DNA from 3 places in the Collimonas sp. GW821-FHT02H07 genome. Region 1 is predicted to be linked to each of the others. Evidence: predicted binding sites of a transcription regulator. Region 1 holds the regulator's gene; each other region holds the start of a gene.
What was found. Region 1 encodes LexA, which represses DNA repair genes until DNA is damaged. Its sites were predicted from a motif close to ACTGTATNNNNATACAGT; they were not measured.
Positions count from the first base shown of each region.

Region 1 (10,707 bases):
GATGCCTTCCACGAAGTGGCGGACAGCGTGCAGTCGCTGCGCGCCGCGGAAGAGCAAGGCAAGAATCAGCAGACCGCGGTAGATGCAGCCGAGCGCGGCATGAAGCTGGCCGAGCAGCGGCAACAGGTCGGCACCGCCAACATGCTGCAGGTGGTGAGCAGCCAGATCGGCTGGCTGGCGCAGCGCAAGCTTGAGCTGGATACGCGCGCGCGCCGGGCCGACCTGCGCGTCAACCTGATCAAGTCGCTCGGTGGCGGCTTTGACGCGGACGCCGCCGGCCTGGGCCCTGCCGCGACGGCCGCCGCCAGCAATCCGCAAGCCAGCGCTGTTAACTGATTAACCAAAACAACCGTTCACTTATTGCGAAATCCGCGCCATGACAACATCAAATCAAAACCAACAAGAAGCAACAGCGCAGCCGGCTGCCGCTGCCAGCAACGGCAATGGCAAGCGCCGCGGCTTGCTGATCGGCGTCACCATTGCCCTGATCATTATCCTGATCGCCTACGGCATCTGGTGGTTCATCTACGCCCGCCACTACGAGAACACTGACGACGCATACGTCGGCGGCAATGTGGTGCAAGTGACGCCGCAGGTCGGCGGCACGGTGCTGGCGATCAATGCCGACGATACCGAACTGGTGCAGGCCGGCAAGCCGCTGGTGGAACTGGACAAGGCCGACGCCAAGGTTGCGCTGGACCAGGCCGAAGCCCAGCTAGCCCAGACCGTGCGCCAGGTGCGCACGCTGTTCGTCAACAATAACACCCTGGCGTCCGCCGTCACTGCCCGCAGCGCAGAACTGGAACGCGCCCGCGCCGACCTCACGCGCCGCCAGCAGTTGATCAGCACCGGCGCCGTCTCCAAGGAGGAACTGGATCACGCCAAGGTTGCGGTACAGGGCGCGGAAGCAGCCTTGCAATCGGCGCGCGAGCAACTGGCCTCCAACAAGGTGCTGACCGACCGCACCTCGGTTGAGCAGCATCCGAACGTGCAGAACGCCGCCGCTCAGCTGCGCAATGCCTATATCAATCTGGCCCGCACTACCCTGCTGGCGCCGACCACCGGCTATGTCGCCAAGCGCTCGGTGCAGGTTGGCCAGCGCGTCGCCGCCGGCAGCCCGCTGCTGTCGATCGTGCCGCTGAACGCCTTGTGGGTCGATGCCAACTTCAAGGAAGTGCAGATCAATAATATGCGTATCGGCCAGCCGGTGACCTTGAAATCCGATCTGTACGGTTCCAAGATCGAGTATCACGGCAAGGTGGTCGGCCTGGCAGCCGGCACCGGCTCTGCTTTCGCCCTGCTGCCGGCGCAAAACGCCAGCGGCAACTGGATCAAGATCGTGCAGCGCATTCCAGTGCGCATCTCGCTGGATCCGAAAGACCTGGAGACCCATCCGCTGCGCATAGGCGTATCGATGGACGCCAACGTTGACATCGCACAAACCGAAGGCACTTCGCTCACTGCAGGCACCGCGCGCACCGCACCGGCCTACACCACCGATGTATTCGACAAGAGCGGCCAGGAGGCCGATGCACGTATCGCCAGCATCATCGCTGCCAACAACAATGCAGCGGCAGCGCACTGACACCCTGCAGTTTGCCGGCGGATGCCGTCGCGCCTGCCGCCGTCCTGGCGGCTGCGCTGACGGCAGCGGATATGCAATAACCCTTATCGGAATGCCTTCATGAGTTCCCCAAAACCAGCGCCGCCACCGCGGCCGCCTTCGCAACCGCTGCCGCCGCTGACCGGCGGCAAGCTAGTCATGGGTACAGTAGCCTTGTCGCTCGCCGTGTTCATGAACGTGCTCGATTCGTCGATTGCCAACGTTTCCATCCCTGCCATTTCCGGCGATCTCGGCGTCTCGCCGCAGCAAGGAACCTGGGTCATCACCTCGTTCGCGGTGGCCAACGCCATCTCGGTGCCGCTGACCGGCTGGCTGACCCAGCGCTTCGGCCAGGTGCGCCTGTTCGTTACCTCGATCATCCTGTTCGTGCTGTCTTCGATCCTGTGCGGCCTGGCGCCCAGCATGGAAGTGCTGATCGCCGCCCGCGTGCTGCAAGGCGCCGTCGCCGGACCGATGATTCCCTTGTCGCAATCGCTGCTGCTGTCCAGTTACACCCCGTCCAAGAGCGGGATGGCGCTATCATTCTGGGGCATGACCACGCTGGTGGCGCCAGTCATGGGGCCGCTGCTGGGCGGCTGGATCTCGGACAACTACACCTGGCCGTGGATTTTCTACATCAACATACCGGTCGGGGTGTTTGCCGCCTGGGCCACCTGGTCGATCTACCACAAACGCGAATCCGCCACCTACAAGCTGCCGATCGACAAAGTCGGCTTGGCCTTGCTGGTGGTCTGGGTCGGTTCGCTGCAGATCATGCTGGACAAGGGCAAGGAGCTCGACTGGTTCAACTCTTCCACCATCGTGATCCTGGGCGCGGTGGCGCTGGTTGCCTTTATCTACTTCATCATCTGGGAACTCGGCGACGACCACCCGGTGGTCGACCTCAGGCTGTTCAAGGGCCGCAATTTCAGCGGCGGCGTGATCGCCATCTCGGTCGGCTACGGCCTGATGTTCGGCGGCCTGGTGATCCTGCCCTTGTGGCTGCAGACCACGCTCGGCTATACCGCAACGCTGGCCGGCGAAGTGATGGCGCCGGTGGGAATCTTTGCGATCATCCTGTCGCCCTTCATCGGCAAGATGCTGCCCAAGATCGATGCGCGCTGGGTCGCCAGCACCGCCTTTTTCATCTTTGCGATCGTGTTCTACCTGCGTTCACAGTTCACCGAGAACGTCGATACCTTCACGCTGATGATCCCGACCATCATCCAGGGTGCGGCGATGGCCATGTTCTTCATTCCGCTGACCTCGATCATCCTGTCAGGCCAGCCGCCGGACAAGATTCCTTCGGCCGCGGGCCTGTCCAACTTCGTGCGGATCATGTTCGGCGGCATGGGCACCTCGATCACCAGCACCTTGTGGGACCGCCGCACTTCCCTGCACCATTCGCAGCTGACGGAGTTCACCGGCCCGCACAGTCCGGCATTTACCGAGGCGGTGCATAGCCTGACGGCCCAGGGGATGCCGGAACCGGCTGCGTGGGCCACCATAGACCGCCTGATTTCGGTCAAGGCCGCCACCCAGGGGGCGACCGATATCTTCTGGATCTCGGCGGTGCTGTTCCTGATGCTGATTGCGCTGGTGTGGCTGACCAAGCCGCAGCGTTCCAGCCTGCCGGTGGATGCCGGCGGCGCACACTAAGCCATAAACGCAGGGCAGCCCCGATAGCGGGGCCGATAAAAAAACGGGCGGCGCATATTCACTATGCACCGCCCGTTTTGCTTTGGAAGGCCGCTTCACCCAGCCAGCCCTGTCTATCAATTACAAGATATGCTTGCCGATCCACCAGGCTATCGCTGCCATGAAAGCCGAAGCTGGAATCGTCAGCACCCAAGCCCAGACGATATTGCCGGCAACGCCCCAGCGCACCGCAGAAACACGGCGCGCGGCGCCGACGCCGACGATGGCGCCGGTGATGGTGTGGGTAGTCGACACCGGCACGCCGAGCATGGTCGCCAGGAACAACGTGATGGCGCCACCGGTCTCGGCGCAGAAGCCGCCTACCGGTTTCAGCTTGGTGATTTTCTGGCCCATGGTCTTGACGATGCGCCAGCCGCCGAACAAGGTGCCGAGGCTGATCGCGCTATAGCACGAAATGATCACCCACCATGGCGGCAGGGCATCGCTGGCTTGCGAAAATCCGGTGGCGATCAACAGCATCCAGATGATGCCGATGGTCTTTTGCGCATCGTTGCCGCCGTGACCCAGGCTATACATGGAAGCTGACACCAGCTGCAGGCGGCGGAACCATTTATCGACCTTGCGCGGCGTCGAACGCACGAAAATCCACGACACCAGGACCATCATGATGGAGCCGAACACGAAGCCCAGCAGCGGCGACAGCACGATGAAAGCAATCGTCTTGATCAAGCCGGCCGAAATCAGCGATCCGGTGCCGGCCTTGGCCACCGCGGCGCCGACCAGGCCGCCGATCAAGGCATGCGAGGAAGACGATGGAATGCCGTAGTACCAGGTCAGGATGTTCCAGCAGATGGCCCCGACCAGGGCGCCGAAGACGACGTAATGGTCAACCACATTGGGATCGATGGTGCCCTTGCCGACGGTAGCGGCGACGTGCAGCTGGAATACCGCAATCGCGATGAAGTTGAACAGCGCGGCCATAGCCACCGCCTGCTGCGGCTTGAGGACGCCGGTGGAAACCACGGTAGCGATCGCATTGGCGGCATCATGGAAGCCGTTCATGAAGTCGAACACCAGCGCCAGTGCAATGAGAAAAACGAGAGCGTAAATACTGATTTGAAGAGTGTGCATGAGTAGCCAGAGTGGTTTTTTTTAGGATTACGTCGATGCGGCAGCGGCCAGCGGCCGCCGTCGCCCTACTCTGCATCAGGCATTTTCGACGATGATGCCTTCGATGATGTTGGCCACATCTTCACAGCGGTCGGTCACTGTTTCCAGGATTTCGTAAATTGCCTTGAGCTTGATCAGGGTGCGCACATCAGGCTCGTCACGGAACAGTTTCGACATGGCGGCGCGCATCACGTGGTCGGCATCCGATTCCAGGCGGTCGATCTCGACGCAGATCGCCAGGATCTCGCGCGAGTTGTCCATATTGTGCAGCAAGCCTACCGCGGCCTTGACCTTCTCGGCGCAGCCCAGGCACAGCTCGGCCAGGCGCTTGGCCTCAGGCGTGATGGCCTTGATGTCGTACAGCGAGATGGTCTGTGCCGCATCTTCCAGAAGATCGAGAATGTCATCCATGCGGGTGATCAGCTGGTGGATGTCGTCGCGGTCGATGGGCGTAATGAAGGTCTTGTGCAGCATGTCGATCGCGTGATGCGTGACCTGGTCGGCCTGCTTCTCGATGCCTTCGATCGCGTGCACGCGGATTTCCAGATCGTCGAAATTAGTCATCAACGCCACCATTTCTTTGGCGCCCTTGACGCATAGCTCTGCATGCTGATTAAAGAGCTCAAAGAATTTGCCCTCGGTGGGCATCAATCGTCCAAACATGTTTTATTCTCTCTGTTGAGGGTTAAGCTAAATCTAAAACTACAATTACAACTACGTTTACATTTAAACCAAGGATATTAATTTAAAGCAAACAATGTCACGAAACTGAAATATATCAGGCTCGCTCAACCAGCGCTTAGCAGGTTTTTGTAAATTTTTCGTTAATGCAACAAAATCAGCAGCAGTAATCAATCGCCGCCGTACGGCGCGTCCAGATTGCCGACATAGTTGTCGAACTTGGTGTATTGCCCGAGGAAGCTGAGGCGCACGCTGCCGATCGGACCGTTACGCTGCTTGCCGATAATAATTTCCGCAGTGCCCTTTTCCTGCGAATCGGGGTTGTATACCTCGTCGCGGTAAATGAACAGGATGACGTCGGCATCCTGCTCGATAGCGCCGGATTCGCGCAAGTCGGACATGACCGGGCGTTTGTTGGGGCGTTGTTCCAGCGAGCGGTTCAGCTGCGACAGCGCGATCACCGGGCACTGCAGCTCTTTGGCCAGGCCCTTCAGGTTACGCGAGATTTCAGAAATTTCAGTGGCGCGGTTTTCACCGGCGTTATTGGCTGACATCAGCTGCAGGTAGTCGATAATGATCAGTCCCAGCGTGCCGCACTGGCGCGACAGGCGGCGCGCGCGGGCGCGCAGTTCGATCGAGCTGAGCGCCGGGGTTTCATCGATGAACAGCTGGGCATCGTTCATCTTCTGGATTGCGTGAGTCAGGCGCGGCCAGTCCTCGTCGTTGAGGCGGCCGGTGCGCAGGCGATGCTGGTCGAGCTTGCCGACCGAACCCAGCATACGCATGGCGAGCTGGGCGCCGCCCATTTCCATTGAAAAGATCGCCACCGGCAAGCCGCTGTCGATCGCCACGTTCTCGCCGATGTTGACCGAGAACGCGGTCTTGCCCATGGACGGCCGTCCCGCCACGATCACCAGGTCGCCCTTTTGCAGGCCGGAAGTCATCTTGTCGAGATCAATGAAGCCGGTCGAAACGCCGGTGATATCGCTCTGGTTGTCGCGGTTGTAGAGCTCATCGATGCGCTCCACCACCTGCGTCAGCAGCGGCTGGATTTCCTGGAAGCCCTGGGCGCCGCGCGCCCCCTCTTCGGCGATCGCGAAAATCTTCGATTCCGCCTCGTCCAGCATCTGCTTGACTTCCTTGCCTTGCGGGCTGAAAGCCTGGCCGGAAATTTCGTCGGCGACAGTAATCAGTTTGCGCAAGACGCCGCGATCGCGCACGATCTCGGCGTAGCGGCGGATGTTGGCCGCCGATGGCGTATTTTGCGCCAGCGCATTGAGGTAGCTCAGGCCGCCGACTTCTTCCGCCTTGCCAGTGCCGCTCAGCGATTCATAGACCGTGATCACGTCGGCAGGCCTGCTGCCGTTGATCAGCTTGACCATGTGCTGGAAGATGATCCGATGATCGTAGCGATAGAAATCGTCGGCATTGACGAAGTCCGCGATCTTGTCCCACGCCGCATTATCCAGCAGCAATCCGCCTAAAACGGACTGTTCTGCTTCGATCGAATGGGGTGGTACGCGGAGGGAATCTAACTGCGGATCGGACGGTGCTTTAGAAGGTGCTTTCATGGCGCGAATTATACCTGCTTCTTATAAGCGTCTTGCTGCACTGCCAGAAAAAGGGCGTAAAAAAAGCCGGGAAAACCCGGCTTTTTTAAGTGCAATGATTTTTTTGCCAACAGCGTATTAAACGTGTTCGCCGATCACTGCGATGACGATGTCAACCACGACGTCGGTGTGCAGAGCAACCGCAACAGCGTGTTCGCCAGTGGTCTTCAGCGGGCCGTTCGGCAGGCGAACTTGTGCTTTTTCAACTGGGAAGCCTTGCTTGGTCAGCGCTTCAGCGATGTCGAAGTTGGTCACGGAACCGAACAGACGGCCGTCAACGCCCGACTTTTGCGAGATCTGAACAGTCAGACCGTTCAGTTTTTCGCCTTGGCCTTGCGCCACAGCCAGCTTGGCTGCTGCCGCTGTTTCCAGGTCAGCGCGCTTCGCTTCGAATTCAGCGATGGCGGTAGTGGTAGCACGACGCGCCATGCGTTGCGGGATCAGGAAGTTACGTGCGTAACCGTCCTTGACGCGAACAACTTCACCCAGGTTGCCGAGATTAACGACTTTTTCCAACAGAATAACTTGCATATTTTTCTCCTATTTCAAGTCGTCAATTAAGCGTTGTGCAGATCGGTGTATGGCAGCAGCGCCAGGAAACGTGCGCGCTTGATCGCAGTGTCCACTTGACGTTGATAGATTGCCTTGGTGCCGGTCAGACGTGCTGGCATGATCTTGCCGTTTTCCTGAACAAAATCCTTGAGCGTGTCGACATCCTTGTAGTCAACGCTGGCAACGTGTGCAGCGGTGAAACGGCAGAATTTCTTGCGCTTGAACAGCGGGTTTTGTTGTTGACGCTTGTTTTTCAGTTTGCTTTTATCGAACTTTTTACCGAATGCCATTTTTGGCTCCTGTATCTAAAATAATGAATCTGCAATTTCCGCTATGTTCCCTAGGAACCGTCTGCTTCCATTGCAGCGAAATCCGTGATGTGAAATACCAGACTCCTGCCATTGCGGCTCTTACGCGCCATAAAACCGGTAAACCAGAAGGTGCCCCCCAATGGCGCCTGACTGAATCTTCCCGAAATCTCGCCGACGGCTAGCGCGGCGATTTCGAATTCGATCAAACGCTTGATTCCTGCTTCAATCGGCTCCGAACGGTGCTGCAGATTTGCAGATACGATCGGAATGCCTGCCGGTGTATAACGTATGACTTCACGTTCGGCAATTTCGGCAACCAGCTGAAACACGTTATTGGCTTGGCTCACTCCTGACGGACTCGATGGCTATAAGAATGCTGGCGGGGCAGATAAATCAGGCTGCCGGCGCTTCAGTGCGATGGCTCTTGGCAGCATCTTCCTTCTGCACAGCCTTCATCATTGGCGAAGGACCGGTTTCGGCCTTCTTCAGCTTGACGGTCAGATGACGCAATACTGCATCATTGAACTTGAAGCCGGTTTCGATTTCAGCCAGAGTTTCGCTGTCGCACTCGATGTTCAGGCAAACGTAATGCGCTTTTGCCAGTTTCTGGATCAGGTATGCCAGTTGACGACGGCCCCAGTCTTCCACGCGATGCACAGTGCCGCCACGTGTGGTGACGATACCTTTGTAGCGTTCGATCATTGCAGGCACTTGCTCGCTTTGATCTGGATGGACGATAAATACGATTTCATAATGACGCATGTAAGCTCCTTTTGGACTGATTGAAGAATCGCCCACCTCGGCGTCAAGACGAGTGTGGGAAGAGGAAAACCAGCAATAGTACGCGCAATTGCAACAAAACTCAATGTTTTCAGGCGCTCGCGGCCGCACAAACATAAGGAAGTGGCTAATCCGCATCAATTTATCTTGCATTTGCACAAATACTGTACAAAAATACAGACTGTTGATATACACAGCACAAATGTAGTACAACGCTTTTATGTCGCTCTTGTCGCTTTGTGCCTCTATCTGAATTGGATAGCCTCGGCTGTCAAACCTAGCCTTCAAACACTTATGATTAAACTGACCGCCCGCCAACAGCAAATCCTCGACCTGATCAAGGACGCCATCGAAAACACCGGCTTTCCACCGACGCGTGCGGAAATCGCGACCGAACTCGGCTTCCGTTCGGCGAATGCGGCAGAAGAACATTTGCAGGCGCTGGCGCGCAAGGGCGCCATCGTGATCGCCCCAGGCACCTCGCGCGGCATCCGCCTGACGGAAACCACGCTGCGCAGCCAGGGCACGCAACTGGCGCTGCCCCACCCGTCCCTGATGCAGCTCAGCCTGCCGCTGGTCGGCCGCGTCGCCGCCGGCTCGCCCATCCTGGCGCAGGAGCACATCCAGGCCAGCTACAACGTCGACCCCGCCCTGTTCAGCGCCAAGCCGGACTATCTGCTGAAGGTTCGCGGCATGTCGATGCGCGACGCCGGCATCCTGGATGGCGACTTGCTGGCGGTAAAGAAAGTCGACAGCGCAAGAAACGGCCAGATCGTCGTGGCCCGGCTGGGCGACGACGTCACCGTCAAGCGCTATCAGAAATCCGGTTCGGTGATCCAGCTGCTTCCCGAAAATCCCGATTTTGAGCCCATCGTGGTCAACGCCCAGGAAGACTTCGCCCTGGAAGGCCTGGCGGTCGGCCTGCTGCGTAGCTGGAACTAAGGAGCAACCAGAAACACGGCCGGGCCTGCCGCAACGGCAGACCGCCGTCAGGAGCGGTCGAGCCGGCGCCGCTTGGTCAATATCTGGCTGGCGATGCCGCGCAGGATGTTAACCTCTTCGGTTTCCAGCTGGGTTCGCGAAAACAGCCGCTTCAGGCGCGGCATCAATTTTTTCGGGCTGGCGGGATCGAGAAATTCAATTTCGATCAAAGCCTGCTCCAGATGCGCAAACATGCCGTCGATGTCGCTCAGACTGGCCGCATTGCCCTGGAAACCAATCTCGCCGGCGCCTGCGGGCGACAAATCTTCACTGGCGGCAACCCGGCATTCATAGGCCAGCACCTGCACCGCCTGCGCCAGATTCAGCGACGAGTATTCCGGATTGGCAGGGATATTCAGCAAGACATTGCACTTCTCCACCACTTCATTGGGCAAGCCATAACGCTCGCTGCCAAACAACACCGCGGCATTGAGGCTGACGTCGCCTGCGAGCTGCGCCGCCAGCGCGCGCGGCGCAGTCAGGGGCGGCGAGAATTCGCGCAAGCGGGCGCTCAGGGCGGCCGCGAAATTACAACCCTCCAAGGCTTGCTCAACGCTGTCGACGATTCGCGCCGAGGCCAGGATATCCTGTGCGCCGCTGGCGAAGGCTACGGCTTCTTCGCGCTGCAAGACGTCAGGGAAACGCGGATTGACCAGGACCAGCTCGGAAAATCCCATGGTTTTGATCGCGCGAGCGGCAGCGCCGACATTGCCGGGACTGCTGGTTTCGACCAGCACGAAGCGCAGCCGCTGAAAAAGAGACGTATTGATTTTCGCCGTGTTCATTTGTGCTCTCCACTCAAGCGACGAGCGCTATCAAACGAAAGAAAATCTGTGTTCATCTGGCCTTTCGGGTAAAAGTAAGCGGTCAATTATGCAATCTAGGTTTAAAATAGCGCCATAACGCAGATTTCTGCGACTAAAAGCTGCTTATTTATCAAAATAAGCGTCAATAGCCGCCGGAAAGTCCGCATCGTTCATTATTATCAATCAATAGGCGGTTCTGTTCCCGGTTGGCACAGTGCCGCCATTTTAACGGAACCCGATCATGCATCCAATGCTCAATACGGCCATCAAGGCCGCACGTCGCGGCGCCGCGGTTATCTCGCGCGCCTCTTTCGACCTCGATTTGCTGAAAGTCACCAAAAAGCAGCACAACGATTTCGTCACCGAAGTCGACCAGGCTGCCGAAGCCGCGATTATTGACGTATTGAAGAATGCCTATCCCGATCACGCCATCCTGGCCGAAGAATCGGGCGCTTCCGCCAACTTGCACGACGACAACGAAAACGTCTGGATCATCGATCCGCTCGACGGCACCACCAACTTCATCCACGGCTTCCCGCAGTATTGCGTCTCTA
Region 1 is NZ_JBWKVC010000009.1:184,381-195,087, forward strand. Features, by position in the region: gene AC07V8_RS15765 (efflux transporter outer membrane subunit) at 1-336, shown strand, start outside; gene AC07V8_RS15770 (EmrA/EmrK family multidrug efflux transporter periplasmic adaptor subunit) at 377-1,585, shown strand; gene AC07V8_RS15775 (DHA2 family efflux MFS transporter permease subunit) at 1,685-3,262, shown strand; gene AC07V8_RS15780 (inorganic phosphate transporter) at 3,383-4,393, opposite strand; gene AC07V8_RS15785 (DUF47 domain-containing protein) at 4,469-5,095, opposite strand; gene AC07V8_RS15790 (replicative DNA helicase) at 5,284-6,684, opposite strand; gene AC07V8_RS15795 (hypothetical protein) at 6,683-6,805, shown strand; gene rplI (50S ribosomal protein L9) at 6,802-7,254, opposite strand; gene rpsR (30S ribosomal protein S18) at 7,281-7,565, opposite strand; gene priB (primosomal replication protein N) at 7,616-7,933, opposite strand; gene rpsF (30S ribosomal protein S6) at 7,980-8,348, opposite strand; gene lexA (transcriptional repressor LexA) at 8,661-9,308, shown strand; gene AC07V8_RS15825 (RNA methyltransferase) at 9,356-10,132, opposite strand; gene AC07V8_RS15830 (inositol monophosphatase family protein) at 10,395-10,707, shown strand, end outside.

Region 2 (10,707 bases), on a different contig from region 1:
GGCTTGTTCTAGTCATAAATCCGGTTGATGTTGCTTTAGTGTTGCGTCTTGAAAATGGTTTAAGACCTTGCATCTCGCATAAGTTCCATGGATAAACCCTGGCTCAATCATGCATGGCAAGTTGAAATTATGCACCCAATACCTATATATATAACCAGTGTTTGATGTTTCCAGTTGCAACATGCGTAAAAAACAAGCCTGGCGCGCGCGAATTTTGATGCGCCGCACACGTACAGCGGCTTGCTCGACTATAATCTTACCGAGTTTTTGAGCGCCATTTGATGATCTTGACAATATTTATCCGCCACAAGCGTGCATAAAACGGCATTGTTCAAATCCATGACGCTCCCGACATTTGTTACCTAAGGCCTTCTTCCATGACTACTACCAAACCCGCCAAGCACGCCCATGTACTGATCCTCGGCTCCGGACCTGCCGGCTACAGCGCCGCCGTCTACGCCGCGCGCGCCAACCTGAAGCCGGTGCTGATCACCGGCGTCGAGCAAGGCGGCCAGCTGATGACCACGACCGACGTCGAAAACTGGCCGGGCGATCCGCATGGCGTGCAAGGCCCGGAACTGATGCAGCGCCTGCTCAAGCACGCGGAAGAATTCAACACCGAAATCATTTTCGACCATATCCACACCACCAAGTTGTCGGAAAGGCCATTCCGCCTGCTCGGCGACAATGGCGAATACACCTGCGACGCCCTGATCATCGCCACCGGCGCCTCGGCCCAGTACCTCGGCCTGCCGTCGGAAGAAGCCTTCATGGGCAAAGGCGTTTCCGCCTGCGCCACCTGCGACGGTTTCTTCTACCGCGGCCAGGAAGTGGCCGTGGTCGGCGGCGGCAATACCGCTGTGGAAGAAGCGCTGTACCTGTCCAACATCGCCAGCAAGGTCACGCTGATCCATCGCCGCGACAAGTTCCGCGCCGAACCGATCCTGGTCGACCGCCTCAACGCCAAGGTCACCGAAGGCAAGATCGTCATCAAGTACAACTACACGCTGGACGAAGTCACTGGCGACGCCAGCGGCGTCACCGGCATCAACATCAAGTCGGTGGCCGACGGCAGCATCACGCCGATCACGCTGCACGGCGTCTTCATCGCCATCGGCCACAAGCCCAACACCGGCATTTTCGACGGCCAGCTGGAGATGCATAACGGCTACATCAAGACCAAGACCGGTCTCGAAGGCATGGCGACAGCGACCAGCGTGCCGGGCGTATTCGCCGCCGGCGATGTGCAGGACCATATCTACCGCCAGGCCATCACCAGCGCCGGCACCGGTTGCATGGCAGCGCTGGATGCACAGCGTTTCCTGGAAGACTAGGCTTCCAGGAAGGGTAAAGTTCACGCGTGGGCACGATGTGCCCACCCTACCCCGCCGCCTTTCATTATTAGCAGACGCACATATCATGGCCGGCCCGATCAAAGACTTCAGCGCCCTCAAATCGCTGCGCAAGGAAATCAAGGCGCAGGACGAAGCACGCCAGGCCGCCGCGGCTGAAGCCAAGCGCCGCGAGCAGGAAGCGCGGCGCGACGCCGACATCTTCCGCAGCAGCATCGGCAACGTCAAGCCGCTCGCCGTGCCACCCAAATTCACGCCCGCCATCCCGCGCCCGCTGCCGATAGCCCGCCAGCACATCGCCGACGAACAAGCCGCGCTGGAAGAATCGCTGTCGGACGAGTTCAACATCGAAACCCTGCTCGACACCGATGAAACGCTCAGCTTCGCCCGCAACGGCATCGGCCCCGATGTCATGCGCAAGCTGCGGCGCGGCCACTGGACCATCCAGCAGCAGCTCGACCTGCACGGCCTGCGGCGCGAAGAGGCGCGCGAAGCCCTGGCCGAATTCCTGCGCCTGGCCGCCAAGCGCGGCTGGCGCTGCGTCCGCATCATCCATGGCAAAGGCCTGGGCTCGGTCAACAAGGAACCGGTGCTGAAATCCAAGGTGCGCAACTGGCTGGTGCAAAAGGATGAAGTACTGGCCTTCTGCCAGGCCACCGCGGCCGAGGGCGGCTCAGGCGCGCTGCTGGTGCTGCTCAAAGGCCAGTTGTAAAGCTCTTCCCCTCTGTTTCCATCGAAATTCGACCGCGCGACGGGCAGGTTTTAGCCGCCTTGTTGCGCGGAAAAGTCAGCCGCATGGCAACCCGTTGCCCCAGCCCCGCTTCGGCCTCGTGCCTGAGCGCCGCCGCCAGGAAATCCGGCGCCGCCCCCAGCGTGACAAAGCCGAACTTGCGATACAGCGCCTGGCTGGGCGCGAACTCCAGGAAAGTGGTCAGGTATAAAGTCGGGATCGCGCGCGCATTGCCCCAGGCGACGACCGCCGCCAGCAAGGCGCTGCCTATGCCGTGCCGGCCATAGGCAGGCAGGACGTCAAGTTCCGCCAGCACCGCCACCTGGCCATGCATGGCGACGCAGGCAAAACCGAGCACCGTGGCGGCGCTGTCCTTTGCCACCCACAGCATGCCGGCCGCCTGCGCAGCCATGAGTTTTTCGCGCGCCATCGTTTCGCCGCGCAGATGCAGCGGCAGCAGCCGTTCAGGGAACAGCGTCGCGGCCGCCCTCTCCACTGCGGCCAAAGCCGCAACATCATCCGCCGCCGCCAATTCAATCCGGTAACCGGTCACACTGATCCTCCATCAACAACATCGCACACTATCGTTCACCGTTCCGCCCGCGCCGGCGCCGGCGAAATCGCTAAAACAAATCCATCTGCGGCTTCTGCTCTGCAGGCAGCTGCGGGCGCTTGAAGCGCGAGGTATCCAGGCTGGAAAACGAACCGCGCTGGACCAGGCCGAAACGCGCCACTGCTTTTTCGTAGCGCTGCCTCAGAAAATCGGCCCAGATGCCTTCGCCGCGCATGCGCTTACCGAAATCCGCATTGTAGTCGGCGCCGCCGCGCATTTCCCGGACGTGGTTCATGACGCGCTTCGCACGGTCAGGGAAATGCGCATTCAGCCAATCCTGGAACAGCGGATTCACCTCCCACGGCAAGCGCAGCACAATGTAATTGGCGCGCACCGCGCCCGCCTCCGCCGCTGCTTCGATGATGCGCTCCAGGTCCGGCTCGTTGATGAAGGGGATCAGCGGCGCAATGCTGACGCTGACCGGAATGCCGGCGTCGGCCAGCGTCCGTATGGTGCGCAAACGCCGCGCCGGCGCGGCGGCGCGCGGCTCCAGCGTGCGCGCAATGGCCGGATCCAGCGTGGTGATGGTGACCGCCGCCACCGCCTGGTTCCTGGCCGCCATCGCCGCCAGCAAATCGATATCGCGCTCGATCAGCGACGACTTGGTGATCAGCGCCAACGGATGTTCGCAATCGTGCAAGACCTGCAGGATGCGGCGCGTCAAGCCGAGCTCGCGCTCGCAGGGCTGATAGGCGTCGGTATTGACGCCGATGGCGATCGAGGCCGGCACATAGGATGGCTTGGCCAGCTCGCACAGCAGCAGCTGCGGCGCATTCACCTTGGCAAAAATCCGGCTCTCGAAATCCAGCCCGGGCGACAGGCCGAGATAGCTGTGCGTGGGCCGCGCAAAGCAATAGATGCAACCGTGTTCGCAGCCGCGATAGGGATTCAGGGAAACGCTGAACGGCAGGTCCGGCGAGGCATTGCGGCTGAGGATGCTTTTTGCCTGTTCCTCAGTCACGATGGTGCGCACCACGGGGGGCTCAAGCTGCTCATCCTCGCCGGCCCAGCCGTCGTCGAAATCTTCGCGCTGGTCGGTTTCGTAACGGCCTTGCATATTGCTGGTCGCACCCCGGCCTTTGCGCACCACGCTGGCTCCCTGGAAATGCATTACCTGGGCAGGATCCTTTTTTTGCTGATCCGACATCGAAGCACCAATCACTGTATGTATGTACAGTATTTTAGCGCAAACCGGGCAAATGCAACAGCATCCGCGGACCTCGTGGCGCGGCGGTGTATTCTATCGCCATGGACTCCTTGATAGCCGCCTCCGCGCGCGCCCTCGCTGCCGGCGACATACTCGGCGCCCTCAAGCGCGTTGCCCTGCGCGACGACCCGCCGGCGCTGGCCTTGCGCGGCATCGCCATGGCCCAGCTGGGCGAGCACCCGCGCGCGCGCGAGCTGCTGCGACTCGCCGCCCGCGGCTTCGGCGCCCACGAGGAGCTGGCGCGCGCACGCTGCGTGGTGGCCGAGGCCGAAGTGGCGCTGGCCGTGCGCGACCTCGGCAGCTCGCCGCGCACGCTGACGGCGGCCCTGGCCACGCTTGAAGCGCACGGCGATCACGCCAACGCGCTGCAGGCGCGGCTCATCGCGGTACGCAAACTCTTGCTGCTTGGCCGCCTGGACGAAGCCGAGGCGGCGCTGGCGCCGCTCGATGCGCGCGGCCTGCCGCCGTCGCTGGCGGCCGTGGCCGAGCTGGCGGCGGCGGAGCTGGCGCTGCGCTCCTTGCGCATCGGACCGGCGCAGGCGGCGCTAGCCCGTGCGCATGAGGCGGCCGGGCGCGCAGGCGTGCCGGCGCTGCTGGCCGAGGTGGCAGAGGCGCGGGCGACGCTTGATCGTCCTGCCGCCCGGCGCCTCTGTGCCGGCGGCGAGCAAATGCTGCGCCTCGACGAGGTGGCGGCGCTGCTGGCCTCCGACGCGCTGGTCATCGACGCTTGCCGGCGCGGGCTGGGCACAAGCGCTGCGTGGCAATCGCTGGCGCGCCGGCCGGTACTGTTCGCGCTGGCGCGCGCGCTGGCCGAGGCCTGGCCTGGCGATGTCGGGCGCGAAGCCTTGATCGCCTGCGCATTCGGCGCCCGCCACCCCAACGAATCGCACCGGGCGCGCCTGCGGGTCGAGATCGGCCGTCTGCGCGCACTCGTCACAGAACTGGCGCAGATCGAGGCTACCGCGCAAGGTTTCGTCCTCAAGCCGCTCGCCGAGCGCGCCGTGGCCGTGCTGGCGCCGCCCATCGATGGCGACCAGGCGGCGCTGGCAGCGCTGCTGGCCGACGGCGCGGCCTGGTCGACCTCGGCCCTGGCGCTGGCCCTGGGGGATAGCCAGCGCACCGTGCAGCGCGCGCTGGCCGAGCTGGAGGCCGCCGGACGGGTACGTTCAATCGGGCAGACGCGGATGCGCCGCTGGCTGGCGCCGCCGCTGGCAGGATTCACGACAATCTTGTTACTCCCCGCTACGCTGCAGATGGAATAGAGTTGTCTTACGGCGCCGATCCGAGATGCGCCATCAGGAGCCAGCAATGACCCAAAAAACCAGCAAAGACAAACCTCAGGCGACAGCACGCATGGCCGAGATCGTGCGCGAATACGGCCCCTTCGCCGGCGCCGCCAGCATCGCCGGCGTGACCCACGACGGCCAGCGCGTCTGGGCCGCCACCGGCGCCAGGCTGATCGCCTTCGATCCCGCGAGCGGCGAACCGACGCGCACGCTGGACTGCCCCTGCGACGCCGGCACCGCCTTCGACGGCCGCCACCTGTATCAGATCGCCGAGCAGCGCATCGACAAGATCGACCCCGCCAGCGGCAAGGTGCTGGCCTCGATCCCGGCGCCCGGCCACGGCAACGACTCCGGGCTGGCCTGGGCCGAGGGCAGCCTGTGGGTGGGCCAGCATCGCGACCGCAAGATCCACCAGATCGATCCGGCCACCGGCGCCATCATCCGCACCATCGAGTCCAACCGCTTCGTCACCGGCGTGACCTGGGTCGACGGCGAGCTGTGGCACGGCACATGGGAAGGCGACGAGAGCGAAATCCGCCGCGTCGACCCGGACAGCGGCGCCGTGCTGGAGCGGCTGGAAATGCCGCCCGGCGTCAACGTCAGCGGGCTCGAATCCGACGGCGCCGGCCTGTTTTACTGCGGCGGCGGAGGCAGCGGCAAGGTGCGCGCCGTGCGGCGTCCGAAAGCAGCCGGGTCGTAATCACCGTAGTAGCACGTCGAGTTGGACCATGTCTCCGGCGCAGCCGAGGGCCCTCGCACGCCGGTCTGATTCAGGCATTGTCCTGATCAACCCCAATCCAAGGAGCAAGACCATGAAGCTGTACTACATTCCATCCGCCTGTTCGCTATCGCCGCACATTATCGCCAACGAACTTGGCCTGCCCATCGAACTGGTGAAAGTCGACAGCAAGACCAAACGCACTGAACGCGGAGAAGATTACCTCGCCATCAATCCCAAAGGCTATGTGCCCGCGCTGCAGCTGGACGACGGCCGTGTGCTGACGGAAGGCCCGGCTGTGGCGCAATACCTGGCCGACCTGAAGCCCCAGGCACAGCTGGCGCCCGCCAACGGCAGCATGGCGCGCTACCGCCTGCAGGAAATGCTGGGCTATATCAATTCAGAGCTGCACCAGGGTTACTTGCCTTTGTTCTACCCCGAGACCAGCGACGAAGCACGCGCCGGGCGCATGGCCCATCTGCGCAAGCACTATGCGCTGATCGACGCCACGCTCGGCTTCACGCCATTCCTGCTGGGCGAACGGTTCAGCATCGGCGACGCCTATCTGTTTGTGGTGACGCGCTGGTCGGCATTCGTGAATCTCGATCTGTCGCCGTTCCCGAACCTGCTGGCATTCCAGGAACGCATCGCTGCCCGCCCCGCCGTGCAAGCGGCGCTGCGCCGCGAACAGCCGGCAGCCGCCTGAGCCCTTTACCATCAGCCGTCAACCATCAGCCAAGGAGCAGATCATGAACACCGCTATTTCAGAAGTAAAAAACCATCCCGTCGTCTCTAGCGAGCGCTGGCTGAGCGAGCGCAAGGCGCTGCTGGCGCGCGAGAAGGAACTGATGCGCCTGCATGACCAGGTCGCCCGCGAGCGCCGCGCGCTGCCGTGGGAGCGCATCGACAAGGACTACGTATTCGACACCGCCGAGGGCCGGCGCACGCTGTCCGAGCTGTTCGACGGCCGCCGCCAGCTGCTGGTGCAGCACTTCATGTTCGGCCCGGGATGGGAGCAAGGCTGCCCCAGCTGCTCTTTCATGGCCGACCACACGGACGGCATGAACGTGCATCTGGCGCAGCGCGACATCACGCTGGTCGCCATTTCGCGCGCACCGCTCGCTGACATCGCGCGCTTTCGCCAGCGCATGGGATGGCAGTTCAGGTGGGTGTCCTCGCATGGCAGCGATTTCAACCACGATTTCAACGTCAGCTTCACGCCGGAAGAACAGGCCAGGGGCGAGGTCTACTACAACTACGGCATGCGCCCCTTTCCGGTCGAAGAAGCGCCCGGCGTCAGCGTGTTCTACAAGGACGACGCCGGCCAAGTGTTCCACACCTACTCGACCTACGGCCGCGGCGTGGAGGTCATGATGGGCGCGTATAACATGATGGACCTTACGCCCAAGGGCCGTGACGAGCGCGACGTGCCCCACAAGATGGAGTGGGTGCGCCACCACGACCGCTACGAGCCGGCGGCGGCCGGTTCCTGCTGCGCGCATACCTGAAACGCGAGCTATCCGAGCGCATCATGTCAAACCTCTGGCCATGGCTGGCGGTGGCAGGGCTTGGCGCCCTGCACGGGCTGAACCCTGCCACCGGCTGGATGTTTGCCGCCGCCTGGGGCGTGCAATCGCGCGACCGGACGCAAGCGCTGCGCGCCCTGGCGCCGATCGCCGCCGGGCACGCCGCATCGGTCGCGCTGGTGGCCGCCGCGGTAGCGCTCGGCATGGCGATGGATCGCATCGTGCTGCAAGCCCTGGCGGGCGTACTGCTGGCCGCCGTCGCGATATATCACCTGGCGGGCCGCAAAACCAGGCGGACGCGGACGCCGGCAGGTCATGCCGGGCTGGCGCTCTGGTCTTTCATGATGTCCACCGCGCACGGCGCCGGGTTGATGCTGGCGCCCGCGCTCATCCCGCTGTGCATGGCAGACGCGCCGGCGCGCGCGATCACCGCATCCGGCTCGCTGACGCTGGCGCTCGCCGCAGTGGGCGTCCACACGGCGGCAATGCTTGCCGTCACCGGCGTGATCGCCTCCGCGGTTTGCCGCGGCGTCGACGCCGGCGCGCGCTTACTGCGCCGCGCGGGTGAGGAAACTGGCGGAGCGTGAAGTACGCAGCAGCATCGCGAACACCATGACATGGGTCCAAAGCAAGAGGGGAACGCAGACAGTCGGGATAAACCAGGCAGCGCGAAGCGAAGCCGTCTCGATGCCTACGCCGATCGCGCCTTGGTAGTAGGCGAACAGCAGGTCGGCAAAACCCCACAGGCTGAACGCCCAGATCGCGATGCGCGCATAGCGGCCTGATCCCATCATCAAGGCCAGCCACGCCAACGCCATGGCAACAAGATCGCCGTACGCCGCGGGCGCGGCGAATCCCGCTCCGAGATTCGGATCGACGATGCCCGGCACGATGAAGGCCAGGCCTATGAACCGGAACAGATGCAGATGCAGAATCGGCCGTACCGCCGCGTGCAGGGGCAGCTCGCGTATGCGTGGCCAGACATAGCTGAGGCAAACTGCGCCCCACGCGAGCAGGCCGAACGTCACGCTCGCAGCAAAGGGAAGTAAGGTTGCAAGATTTCTGACGGGTTCCATACAAGCCTCCAGCAAAATGTTTTGCGACATGGACGGCAACGAACGACGCCTGACCTTGCGCCAGCGCCCATGCCCTGCCGTTGCATGTTGGCGCTGGAACATGACTTGCAAAGTGCAAGCATACACTTGCATTTTGCAAGTATTTTGGATAAAGTCAAGGAACCGAGAGCAAAAAAACGATTCCGCCCCATCGACCGTTATCCAGGAGCTTCCTTGCCACGCACCAAGCAGGGCGCCGCCCGCCCCCCAGACAACGCGGGCCCGGCTCAAAACGAGCATCGCCGCTCGATATGTCCGGTCGCCTGCACCTTGGACCTTGTTGGCGACAAGTGGACTCTGCTTGTCGTGCGAGACCTGATGAACGGCAAGTCGCATTTCAAGGAATTCCTTGCCTCGCCGGAGAAAATCGCGACCAATATCCTTGCCGAGCGGCTCACCCGGCTTGCTGACAACGGTCTGGTCGAACGCTACCCGTCCAGCGATATTGCCGGCAGAGAGGCCTATCACTTGACCGAGAAAGGACGTTCGCTGCGTGCCTTGATGGCCCAGATCAAGGCTTGGGGACTGGATCACATCGATGGCACTGAAGCGCGGATGGGGACGAACAACGAAAACTGATATTGTCCGCATCGCTTCAGCTATCTGTCCGGCGATTCGCCAGGCGGTGAACGCGCTCAATAGACAGCCTGGCTAAACCTCCTTCAGACCAAAACGCCACCACCATCGACCACGATCATCTGCCCGGTGGCAAACGCGTTGTTCATCAAATGAAGATAGGTCTGCGCGATATCGTCGGCCTCCCCGACCCGGCCAACCAGTAGCTGCTCGCCAACGCCACGATACATCGCTTCGCGTTCATTCTCGGGGATGTTGGACCACAGCGGCGTACGCACGAAACCGGGACTGACGAGATTAACCCGGAGCGGCGCGAGTTCGACCGCGAGCGCCCGCATCAAGCCTTCCATCGCACCGCAAATGCTCGCACCTGTCGTCCAGCCTTTCTGCGGCCGCGCGCTGGCGATGCCACCGGTGAGCACGATCGATCCGCCGCGCCGAATATTCGGCGCGGCCGCTTTCACTGCCGCAATCGCGCCAAACACGCGCACATCGAAAGCCGCGCGCACGGCGCTCATGTCGGTGCATGCCAGCTCACCAATGTGCAGGCTATCGCCGGCCGTATAGACCAGGTGATCGAAACTGCCGATTTTTGCGAACAGCTGGGCCACCGAAGCGGCATCGTTCAAGTCGGCAACCTGGCCGTCGGCGCGCGCACCGAGTTCCGAAACTGCCGCCGTAACCTTGTCCTGGCGCGAGGACGACACCACTACCGTTGCACCCTGCGCCAGTGCGGCGCGTGCGGTGGCAAGCCCGATTCCGGAGGTGCCGCCAAGTATCACAACTTTCTTGTTTTGCAGATGCATGATGAGCCTTTATTGGTTGCGTCAAACGACGTGCATAAATTATGATTAAATAGTCAAATTTGATAAACGACGATTTATTTATTTCACCCATAAATAGGATTTATGAATGGATCGCTTCGCCAGCATGTCGATCTTTGTCCGCGTCATCGAGCGCGGCAGTTTTGCCGCCGCCGCGGAAGGCAGCGGCATGACTGCGACGATGGTAGGCAACCACGTCCGCGCGCTCGAACGTTTGCTCGGCGCACGCCTCCTCAACCGCACCACCCGGCGGCAACACCTGACCGAAATCGGCCGCGGCTACTACGAACAGTGCGTCAGCATTCTGGCGCAGCTGCAGTCGGCGGAGATCGATGCACGCGATATGCGAGCACGGCCGCGCGGACGCCTGCGGATAAGCGCGCCAATCATCTATGCCACCTGCAAACTCGCACCGGCCATGAGGGAGTATCTCGATTGCTATCCCGATGTGCAGGTGGAGCTGGCGCTAAGCGATCGCGTGGTCGACCTTGCCGATGGAGGCTTCGATGCGGCGATCCGCGTCGGCTCCTTGCCGGATTCGAATCTGATCGCGCGGCCGTTGTCGTCTTCATCGCGCATTGCCTGCGCAGCGCCTGAGTATCTGTTAAAACACGGAACACCGGCGACGCCGAAGGATCTGGAAAACCACCATTGCCTCGCTTTCGGGTTTGACAGCGGCCCTGAACGCGACTGGCGTTTCATCCTCGCTGACGGCTCGCAACAGACGGTGCGCGTACCTGGCCGCCTTGACATCAGCGGC
Region 2 is NZ_JBWKVC010000011.1:14,354-25,060, reverse strand. Features, by position in the region: gene AC07V8_RS17155 (DNA translocase FtsK) at 1-16, opposite strand, end outside; gene trxB (thioredoxin-disulfide reductase) at 378-1,334, shown strand; gene AC07V8_RS17145 (Smr/MutS family protein) at 1,420-2,064, shown strand; gene AC07V8_RS17140 (GNAT family N-acetyltransferase) at 2,048-2,635, opposite strand; gene AC07V8_RS17135 (PA0069 family radical SAM protein) at 2,706-3,842, opposite strand; gene AC07V8_RS17130 (helix-turn-helix domain-containing protein) at 3,944-5,164, shown strand; gene AC07V8_RS17125 (Vgb family protein) at 5,211-5,888, shown strand; gene gstA (glutathione transferase GstA) at 6,001-6,612, shown strand; gene AC07V8_RS17115 (DUF899 domain-containing protein) at 6,656-7,414, shown strand; gene AC07V8_RS17110 (hypothetical protein) at 7,438-8,019, shown strand; gene AC07V8_RS17105 (DUF8737 domain-containing protein) at 7,981-8,508, opposite strand; gene AC07V8_RS17100 (winged helix-turn-helix transcriptional regulator) at 8,593-9,126, shown strand; gene AC07V8_RS17095 (SDR family oxidoreductase) at 9,210-9,929, opposite strand; gene AC07V8_RS17090 (LysR family transcriptional regulator) at 10,036-10,707, shown strand, end outside.
Region 2: the regulator LexA is predicted to act here: its motif matches at 3,856-3,873, upstream of AC07V8_RS17135 (PA0069 family radical SAM protein).

Region 3 (10,707 bases), on a different contig from region 1:
AATTCTTGGCCGACGTGATATTGCGGGCCTTCATTCGACAGATTGGCCATATGCAAGATGTATTCGCCCAGCACAAAGAGAACTGAGGATATAAGGAAAAACATGCCTGACTGCTGTAAAGACAGGCTAACCCAGCCTGGGGCGACATGCTCATCAAGCAGTCCAACCGCCACCACGTAGAGGGAATACACCAGATTGGCAACGGCGCCAAACAATGAAAGAGAAGTCACAAGGCGCATCGGCGCGCGGGTGGTCGAAACCAGCAATCGGATGCCCCTGTCGATACTGTCGTTCAGCAGTTTGGTTTGCGCAATCTTTGGGGTTGAGCTGTAGCTGAGATTGACACGTGAGAAACCGCCGGTCGCAGGAAGATGACGATAGGTCATCGAAGGTTGCGGATGCTGAAGAATGAAATTGACGACTTTCTTGCTCAAAATGCGGTATTGCGGCGCATCTTGCGCAAGATTGACGCCATTGAACCACTTGTATAGCACGTTGAAAACCGCATGCGCCCCTCGATAAGCAAGAGTTTGGGCAGCACTTTGCTGGTTGTTCTTGGCAAACACCACGTCAGCGCCGCTGGCAGCCTGGTCAAGCATTTCGGGTAAAAAAACGATATCGTCGGCACATGGATCAATAACGGCAACAAAGTCTCCCAAGGCGTTTTCCAGGCCGATCCACGATGCCGTATCGGTATCGACTGCCTTGGTCAGAGCATAGACTTGCAAATTGGGGTGTCCATTCTCCCCCGTCATTTTTTTCAAAACGGCTATGCTATCGTCGTCCGAGGCATTGTCCACCACGATCAGCTCGTAGTCGCTGACCAAGGAAGAAATGCTGACAGCAGCATCTGACAGTATTTTTTCGATGTGCTCAGTTTGATTGCGCACCACCAAAACCACTGACAGGAAAACGGGGAAAAATGCCACGCTGAGCCCTTTTTTGAAATTCTCGGCGACGCCGACGTTCTGAATACTGGATTAAGTGCATCATTCTAGGTTATTAAGATAAACATTTCAATTTGTAACTAATTATCCATTAATTGTAGTAATCAAATACATTCTTCAATGATGGAGACCGTGTGGCTACGATTCCGCATTATTTGCGGCTCGGAACTCACGATTCATTTGCGCCTGGTTTGCGCAAACACCCGACCATGGATCGCCGACAGGATCGCCTCCACCGCCGGATGCTTGATCTTGCGCTCATTCGAGACCGCATAAAACTGTTCATGCACCTGCTCCAGCTGGCCGATCAGCACGGCGCCGAACTGTTCCTCGACATCCGCCGCCAGCGCCGACGGCGCCGGGAACAGGCCGAGGCCGCTGCGGCCGAAAGTGTTCAGCAAAGCATTGTCATCGAACTCCCCCACCACATCCGGCCGCAGCTCGCGCGTCTCAAACCAATGGTCGATGCGTCCGCGGATGACGTTATTGCGGGTCGGCAGCAACACAGGCGCGCCGCGCAGGCTGGCCGGGAATTTGGGCTTATAGCGCTTGGCCAGCTCCTTGCTGCCGAACAGCGCGATATCGCTCTCGCCCAACAGATGGCTGAACACCCGCAGCGCCGTGCCGGACGGCGCCGGCCGGTCGGTCAGCACCACGTCCAGCTTGTGCAGCGTGAGATCGCCCAGCAGCGCTTCGAACTTGTCTTCGAAACACACCAGCTTGACCCGTTGCGGCAAGCGCAAGGCGGCCTCCAGCAGGCGCGCCGAGATCAGTTTTGGCAAGGAATCGGAAATCCCTACCGCCAGCCGCATGGTCGGTTCATCGTCAGCCGCCGCCAGCGCCTCTTGCATCTGCTCGCCCAGCAGAAAAATCTGGTCGGCGTAGCCGAGCGCCAGCCGCCCCGCTTCGGTCAGCACCAGGCGCCGTCCTTGCGGCGCCAGCAGCGCCTTGCCGACCTCCTGTTCCAGCAGCGAGAGCTGGGCGCTGACGGTTTGCACCGCCAGCCCCAGCCGTTCGGCGGCGCGCGTGACGCTGCCCTCCTTGGCCACTACCCAGAAATAGTGCAGATGCCGAAAGTTCAGCGACGATGATTTCATTGTTCTGTTTTTCCGAAGTAATTCTTCGATTATCTTCGCTTTTTTAATCCATGTCGCGGCCATATGATGATTGCTCCTCAAACGAACTGGAGTCTTTGATGAAACCGAGCATCGCGATCGTCGCTACCAAAGGTGTAAAACTCAGCCGCAGACTGCGCGAGTACATGAGCAACCGGCTCAGCCTCGCGCTGGACCGCAAGCACTACAGCATCCAGGCAATGAAGGTGCGCATCAGCGACCAGAACGGTCCGCGCGGCGGCATCGACAAGCAATGCCAGATCCAGCTGACCCTGAACGGCCTGCCGACCGTGGTGATCACGGAAAAGGGCAGCGATATCGCCGCCATGGTCGACCAGGCAGCGCATCGCGCCGCCCAGGCGATCGAACGCTTGCTGGCGCGCACCAGATCGATCAGCCACACCAAGTACCTGGCGCCGGCGCTTGAACCGGCGGCTATCTAATTTAATTTACGAAAGGCCATCATGAACAACCGCTACGACACCCTGCGCAACCGCAGCGCCAGCTATGCCGCCACCACAGTGATGGACGGCGCTGCGCGCCAGGTCTTGCGCAACACCTATCTGCTGCTGTCGCTGTGCCTGGGCTTCAGCGCCATTGTCGCCGCCGCTGCGCTGGCGCTGAATTTGCCTGGTCCCGGCATCATCATCACCCTGGGCGGCTACTTCGGCCTGCTGTTCCTGGTCACCAAGTACCGCGACCGCGGCCTCGGCGTCGGACTGGTGTTCGCACTGACCGGCTTCATGGGCTACACCCTGGGGCCTATCCTCAGCAAGTACCTGAGCATGCCCAACGGCAGCTTGACCGTGATGATGGCGCTGGCCGGCACCGCCATCATTTTCCTGAGCATGTCGGCCTATGCGCTGGTCACCAAGCGCGACCTGTCCTTCATGGGCGGCATGCTGACGGTGGGCGTGCTGGTGGCTTTCGTGGCGGGGCTGGCGGCGATGTTCTTCAACATCCCGGCCTTGTCGCTGACCGTATCGGCGGTGTTCGTACTGCTGATGTCCGGCATGATTTTGTTTGAAACCAACAATATCGTGCGCGGCGGCGAAACCAATTACGTGATGGCGACCGTCAGCCTGTTCGTCTCGATTTTCAGCCTGTTCACCAGCCTGCTGCAGCTGCTGGGCTTCGTCAACAAAGAGTAAATCTCGGGCCGGACGTACGCCGTCCGGCCCGATCAACTTTCAGGATAATGGAGAACGCTTATGTATTGCCCGGTATGTAAAGACAAGGAGCTCGTGATGAGCGAGCGCCAGAGCATTGAAATCGATTATTGTCCCGGCTGCCGCGGGGTCTGGCTGGACCGCGGTGAACTGGACAAGATCATCCAGCAATCGACGCAAGAGCTGGCCAATATGCAGCCACAATCGCAGCCGCAACAGCAAGCGCGCCAGCAGCCGGAGCACCGCGCGCCTCAGCATGGCTCGCATTACAACGACTACCGCCGCCCCAAGAAAAAGGAAAGTTTCTGGCAAGAGCTGTTCGACTGACAGCCCGCTGCAGGCGATGGTGACTACGCTCTACGAAACCTGCCACCACGCCGGCAGCAGCTGCCTGATTTCCGGCCGTGCAAAGCGGTCGTCGATCAGGTACACCACGCCGCGGTCCTGCTGGGTGCGGATCACCCGGCCGGCGGCCTGCACCACTTTTTGCATGCCGGGATAAAGATAGGTGTAGTCGTAACCGTTGCCGAAAGTCTCACCCATGCGCCGCATGATCTGTTCGTTGACCGGATTGATCTGCGGCAGCCCCAGCGTGGCGATGAAAGCGCCGATCAGGCGCGCGCCAGGCAGGTCGATACCCTCGGCGAACGAGCCACCCAGCACCGCAAAGCCTATTCCTTGCGAGCTGTCGGTAAAGCGCGCCAGAAAATCTTCCCTTTCCCGTTCATCCATGCGGCGCGCCTGCAACCATAGCGGAATCTCCGGATACTGCTCGGCGAACAGCGCGGCGACCTTTTCCAGATAATCGTAGCTGCTGAAAAACATCAGATAATTGCCGGCCTGCTGCCGGTACTGACGCGCGATCAGTTCGACGATAGGCGCCAGCGAACGATCGCGATGCTGGAAACGGGTCGAGATGGCGGTCACCAGCTGCACCTGCAACTGGTCCGCGGTGAAGGGCGAAGGGACGTCGATCCAGGCGGTGTCGGCCGGCATGCCCAGCGTATCGCTGTAAAAATGCCAGGGACTCAAGGTGGCGGAAAACAGCACCGTGCTGCGCGCCGCGGCGAAACGTGGCGTCAGGAAAGGCGCCGGTACGATATTGCGGATGCATAGGGTGCTGCCCTGTCCGCTTTGGCGCGTGATGTCGAACAGCGAATGCGGGCCGAACAGCTCGGCCATGCGGGCGAAGTGCAAGGCGTCGAAATAGAATTGCTGCAGATGGCTGTCCATGGCGGCCGGATACTCCACCATATGGTCGGTGATATCCGCCACCGCCTGCAGCAGCGCGCCGACGAAGGCCTCTGGTATTTCCGCATAATGCAGGTAGTCGCCTTCCTGCTCCTTGCCCAGCGCATTCCATTGCCGGCTGACCCGGTCCAGTCCGCGCTTGAGCGCCGGCGGCGCGTTGCGGCGCAGGGCTTTCAGCTGGTTGTATTCCATTTCCGCGGAATACATCTTGCGCGCCCGGTCTATCATATTGTGCGCCTCATCCACCAGCACCCCCACCCGCCACTGGTTGATGCTGGCCATGCCATACAGCATGGCGCTGATGTCGAAATAGTAGTTGTAGTCGCCGACGATGACATCCGACCAGTTGGCCATTTCCTGGCTCAGGTAATAGGGACAGACCCGATGTTCGGCAGCCACCCGGCGCAAGCCATCGCGGTCCAGCGCACCGGCTTCGATCGCCGCACTGCGCGCCTGCGGCAGGCGGTCGTAGAAGCCTTGCGCCAAGGGGCAGGATTCGCCATGGCAGGCTTTGTCCGGATGTTCGCAAGCCTTGTCTCGGGCCACCAGTTCCAGCACACGCAGGGGCAAGGCCGGCGCACCCTGCTTGATGCGCGCCACGGCTTCCAGCGCCAGCGCCCTGCCGGAAGTCTTGGCCGCCAGGAAAAAGATCTTGTCCAGTGCCTGGCCCGGACTCGCCTTCAGCATCGGAAACAGGCTGCCGATGGTCTTGCCGATGCCGGTCGGCGCCTGCGCCAGCAGGCAGCGGCCGCTGACGGCGCTTTTGTAGACGGCTTCGGCCATGACACGCTGGCCGGGACGGAAATCCGCATGCGGAAACTGCAGCGCCGTCAGCTGCACATCGCGCGCAGTGCGATGGGCCATTTCCTGTTCGGCCCAGGCCAGGAAGCGCTGGCAATGATCTTCGAAGAATTGCCGCAATAGTTCCGCGGTCAGGTGCTCGGTCAGCAAGGTTTCCTTCTGGCTGCCGATATCGTAGTAGACCAGCGCCAGCTGCAGCTCGTCCAGGCCGCGGCTCTGGCACAGCAGGTGGCCGTAGATCCTGACCTGCGCCCAGTGCAGATGGCGATGGTTGTCCGGCATGCGGCCGAGGTCGCCGCGATACGTCTTGACTTCCTCTAGCCGGTTGAGGCGCGGATCGTAGCCGTCGGCGCGGCCGCGCACCAGCAAGGGACCGAAGCTGCCGCTCAGGCTGACTTCCGCCTCATAAGCTGGAGAACGGCGCGCCGCCACCACGGCATGGCCGGTGATGCCTTCCTGCGCCGTCGGCGACGGCGTGAAGCGCAGGTCGAGATCGCCCTGCTTGGCCGTGAATTCGCACAGCGCGCGCACGGCGACCACATATTGCGCAGGGGCCGTCGCCATCACGCGCTCTCCCCGGTCCATTGCACGTAATACACCGCAACCGGGATGTCATGCCGGGCGAAATAATCCAGCCAGCGGATCTGGTTGTCTTGCAGGCGGTCGCCCGGGCCCTTGACCTCGATCATCCGGTAGCGCTTCTCCGCCGGCCAGAACTGGATCAGGTCAGGCAGGCCGGAACGGTTGCTCTTGATATCCTGCAGGATGCGCTCGAAACATAGTTGCAGGTGTCGAGGCGGCAGACAATCCAGCGCCATGGCCAGCAATGCTTCATCGATGGCGCCCCAGAACACGAAGGGCGACTGGGTGTTTTCCTTGATGCGGAAATTGTGCAGGATGGTCCGCCGGTAGCCGCCGTTGCGCAGCAGCGCAAAGCCGGCCTCGAACTGCGGCGCACGGCGCAAACGGAAATCAGGACTGTGCAAATCGGCCGGTCCGCTCTGGAACGGATGGAAGAAAGCACCCGGCACCGGCGCGAACACAGCATCCCAGAACAACAGGCCGAACAGCGAATTGATCAGGGCGTTTTCGACATACAGCGCCGGCGCATCGGCACAGGTCAGGTGCCGGCTGAGCGCCCCTTCGACCGAGCTGCCCGGAGCAGGCCGCGGCAAGGCGATTTCGTGCTGGGAGATGCTGACAGCAGCGGACGGCGTCAATTTGGGATGGCCGAGCGCGCGCCGCAGACGCGGCATGACGCGCAGCAGCTGCTGCTGTTCGGCTTCGCTCTCGGCCTGCTGTTCCGCCTGCTGCGCCAATACAAACGCTGCTTCAGGCTGGCCGCAGCGCTCCAGCACCCGGATCGCCCGCAAGCGCGCGCCGGGCCGGCTGCTGCCGACATACAGGCGCAGCGCCGGCGCCAGCTCGCCATTGCGTTCATAGTGCTGGGCGACCTGGAACAGCAGCTTGCCGCGGCGCTCTTCCAGCCATGGGTTCGGATAAGGCTGGGCGGGGATATCCGCCAACACGGCATGCGGCTCCTCGCCGCCGAGAAAGCGCTCGCGGCAGGCATGCAGATGCAGGTAGTCGTCGATATCCTGGCGGCTGCTGAAACCTTGCGCGGCGGGCGACAGATCGACCTGCTCATATTTGAAGATGCCCAGTTCGGACAGCACGAATTCCGACCAGTCCTGGTACAGATTACCGAAAAACATCAGGCGCAGGCGGTCGCATAGCGCAGCCACCGGTTCGCATAGCTGCAACAGGCTGTCGGCGGCGCCGGGCCACCACTGCTCCAGGCTGCGCACGCCCGCCGCACCGTCCGCTACACCGCCCTCCATCTGCCGCAGGAAATCCAGCTGCTCGCTCTTGCGCGCCACCTGCCGCAGCTGCGGGAAAGCTGCCGCGATGTCGACCTTGGTCAGCACCCGGAACAACTGCCCGATATCCAGCAGCGGCCGCGGCTCGACCCAGCCCGCCGCAGTCAGCGGCGCCGCCGCGCTGGCGGTGCAGCCGATTTCATCGTAACGCAGCTTGCTGAGCCGGAACAGCTCGCCCTTGCGCATCACCATCCGCACCAGCAATGCCGCCGAGGCTTGCGGCAGGTTGCCGAAACCATCGACGAAGGCCTGCTCTTCCCGGCTCAGCAAATGGCGATAGCGGGCGCGCACCGAGTCCACAACGGTGACGAAGTTGTCCAGGTAGTAGAAACGGTTTTCCAGCGTTTTGTTCATGTTCCGGGTGCAGGAGCTCAGTGCCGCAATAAGCGTCGCTTTTACCTATTTTAACACTGTATAAACGTACAGTTATTCTGCACTATATAGGAATGCGGAACCACTAAGGACGGCGCTGTTGAAGCAGGACAGCGGCCGCGGCATGTTCGCCTGACGCAGCCCGGCAACTTTCCTCAGCCATCCATGCATAAAAAATCCCCGGCGCTACAGATGTCGCGCCGGGGATTTTTTACAGGTCTGAGATATTAAGCGATCACACTTTCTGCTTGGCCGAAATCGCATTCGCCACCACCAGCGCCGTCATGTTGACGACGCGGCGCACCGTGGCCGACGGGTTCAGGATGTGCACCGGGGCAGCGGCGCCCAGCAGCACCGGGCCTACCGTCACGCCCTGGCCGCCAGTCATCTTCAGCACGTTGAACAGGATGTTGGCGGCATCCAGGTTCGGCGTGATCAGCACATTGGCGTCGCCCGACAGGGTTGATTTCGGCAGGTATTGAGCGCGCAATTCCGCGCTCAAGGCGGCATCGCCGTGCATCTCGCCATCGGCCTCGACATCCGGCATGCGCTTGACGAACAGGTCGCGCGCAGCGCGCATCTTCTTGGCCGACGGCCGGTTGCTGGAACCGAACATCGAGTGCGACAGGAAAGCCACCTTGGGCGGCACGCCGAAACGGCGCACTTCTTCCACCGCCATGGCAGCGATGTCGGCCAGCTGCTCTGCGCTCGGATCGTCGTTGACGAAAGTGTCGGCGATGAACAAGGTGTGCTTGTCCAGCACCAGGCCGTTCATGGCGGCGAAGCCCTTGGCGCCTTCGCGCAGGCCGATGATGTCGCTGACATGTTCCAGGTGGCTGTCGAAGCGTCCCACCAGGCCGCACAGCATGCCGTCGGCGTCGCCCAGCTTGACCAGCATCGACGCGATGGTCGTGTTCGAACGGCGCAAGGTCGATTTCGCCATCTCCGGCGTCACGCCGTCGCGCGCCTTGATCTCGTGATAGGCCTCCCAGTACTGGCGGAAACGGACGTCGTCTTCCGGATTGATCAGCTCGAAATCGCGCCCCGCCTGCAAGCGCAGGCCGGCGCGCTTGATGCGCGCTTCGATCACGGCCGGACGGCCGATCAGGATGGGCCGCACCAGCTTTTCTTCCAGTGCGATCTGCACCGCGCGCAGCACGCGCTCATCTTCGCCCTCAGCATAGACGATGCGCTGCGGCTCGCCGCGCGCAGCCAGGAATACCGGACGCATGAACATGCCGGTGTGGCTGACGAAACGCATCAGCGACTGGCGATAGGCATCCATGTCCTTGATCGGACGCGTCGCCACGCCCGATTCTTCGGCAGCGCGCGCCACCGCAGGCGCGATGCGCAGGATCAGGCGCGAATCGAAAGGCTTGGGAATGATGTACTCGGGGCCGAACTGCAGTTCCTGGCCGGCATAGGCCGACGCCACTTCCTCGCTGATTTCGGCCTTGGTCAGGTCGGCGATCTCGCGCACGCAAGCGACCTTCATCGCCTCGGTGATGCTGGTGGCGCCGCAATCCAGCGCGCCGCGGAAAATGTAGGGGAAGCACAGCACGTTGTTGACCTGGTTCGGATAATCCGAACGGCCGGTGGCGATGATGCAGTCCGGCCGCGCTTCCAGCGCAAGCTCCGGACGGATTTCCGGTTCCGGATTGGCCAGCGCCAGGATGATAGGCTGGCTGCCCATGGTCTTGACCATATCCTGCGACAGCACGCCAGGCGCCGAACAGCCGAGGAAGACGTCGGCGCCGACGATCGCATCGGCCAGCGTGCGCGCGTCGGTAGCCTGCAGATAGCGCTGCTTGGAAACATCCAGCTTGTCTTCGCGCTTGTCGTGGATCACGCCGCGCGAATCGCAGACGAAAATGTTTTCGCGCTTGACGCCCAGCTCGACCATCAGGTCGAGGCAGGCAATCGCCGCCGCGCCGGCGCCCGAAGCCACCAGCTTGACTTCGCCGATCTTCTTGTTGACCAGTTCCAGGCCGTTCAGCAGCGCAGCCGATGAAATGATGGCGGTGCCGTGCTGATCGTCATGGAAGACCGGGATCTTCATGCGCTCGCGCAGCTTCTTCTCGATGTAGAAACATTCCGGCGCCTTGATGTCTTCCAGGTTGATGCCGCCCAGGGTCGGCTCCAGCGCCGCGATGATCTCGACCAGCTTGTCCGGATCGCGCTCGGCCAGTTCGATATCGAACACATCGATGCCGGCGAAATTATGGAACAGGCAGCCCTTGCCTTCCATCACCGGCTTGCCGGCCAGCGGGCCGATATCGCCCAGGCCCAGCACGGCGGTGCCGTTGGTGACCACGCCGACCAGGTTGGCGCGCGAAGTGTATTCCACCGCCATCTCAGGATCTTCATGGATCGCCAGGCAGGCGTAGGCCACGCCCGGAGAATATGCCAGCGACAGGTCGCGCTGGTTCGACAAAGGCTTGGTCGGCACCACGGCGATCTTGCCGCGCGTCGGGCTGCGGTGATATTCCAGCGCAGCATCGCGCAGGGCCTGCTCGGCCGCTGAAAGAGTGGTGGGGGTGCTCATTGATGGTCTCCTGGATACGATAATGTGTGAGGTAGCAACGCCCTGGCAGAAGATTTAGCGGTCCGCCCTGACGGCGCCCGCTAGCTCTGTTTTCTGCCAATGAAGATGCTTATTGGAAAGGAAATATACTCGGTGCGATTGTCGTTGGAATAGTGCTGCTGATAGCAAATGGTAGACGAAACTGGCGCAACTTGCAGCCTTCCGTTAAAAAAATCGCAAGCCGGTTTTAACTAAAAATTATACTTAAAACAAAAAGCCCGCTTATGCGGGCTTTTTGTCGGCAGATACAGGTCATAGCTAAATTATTACCCTACATCAACAAAAAAAATCCTGTTCCGATCATGCAGTAACGCCGCTTTCCAGCGTCTGCGCCAGCAGCAATGTTTCATAGCTCCAGCGCGTCCAGCTCGAAGCTACGCCCAGGCGCGCGGTATTAGGACGGATCTTCGGCTTGTGGATCGCCACCCGTATTTCATCGAGCATGGGGAATTGGCGGAAGGACAGGCTGGCGACTTCCGAGGCCAGCGTCTCCAGCAGACGCGTATGCGGCTTGGCTTGCAGGAAGGCGGTGACCACGCTGCAATAATGATCGTAGTCGATCACCGCGGCGGCGTCGACGTCGCCTGC
Region 3 is NZ_JBWKVC010000002.1:188,992-199,698, forward strand. Features, by position in the region: gene AC07V8_RS04070 (glycosyltransferase) at 1-929, opposite strand, end outside; gene nhaR (transcriptional activator NhaR) at 1,124-2,044, opposite strand; gene AC07V8_RS04080 (HPF/RaiA family ribosome-associated protein) at 2,143-2,505, shown strand; gene AC07V8_RS04085 (Bax inhibitor-1/YccA family protein) at 2,527-3,213, shown strand; gene AC07V8_RS04090 (TFIIB-type zinc ribbon-containing protein) at 3,274-3,558, shown strand; gene AC07V8_RS04095 (ATP-dependent DNA helicase) at 3,589-5,847, opposite strand; gene AC07V8_RS04100 (VRR-NUC domain-containing protein) at 5,847-7,517, opposite strand; gene AC07V8_RS04105 (NADP-dependent malic enzyme) at 7,771-10,080, opposite strand; gene AC07V8_RS04110 (dihydroneopterin aldolase) at 10,420-10,707, opposite strand, start outside.
Region 3: the regulator LexA is predicted to act here: its motif matches at 7,573-7,590, upstream of AC07V8_RS04100 (VRR-NUC domain-containing protein).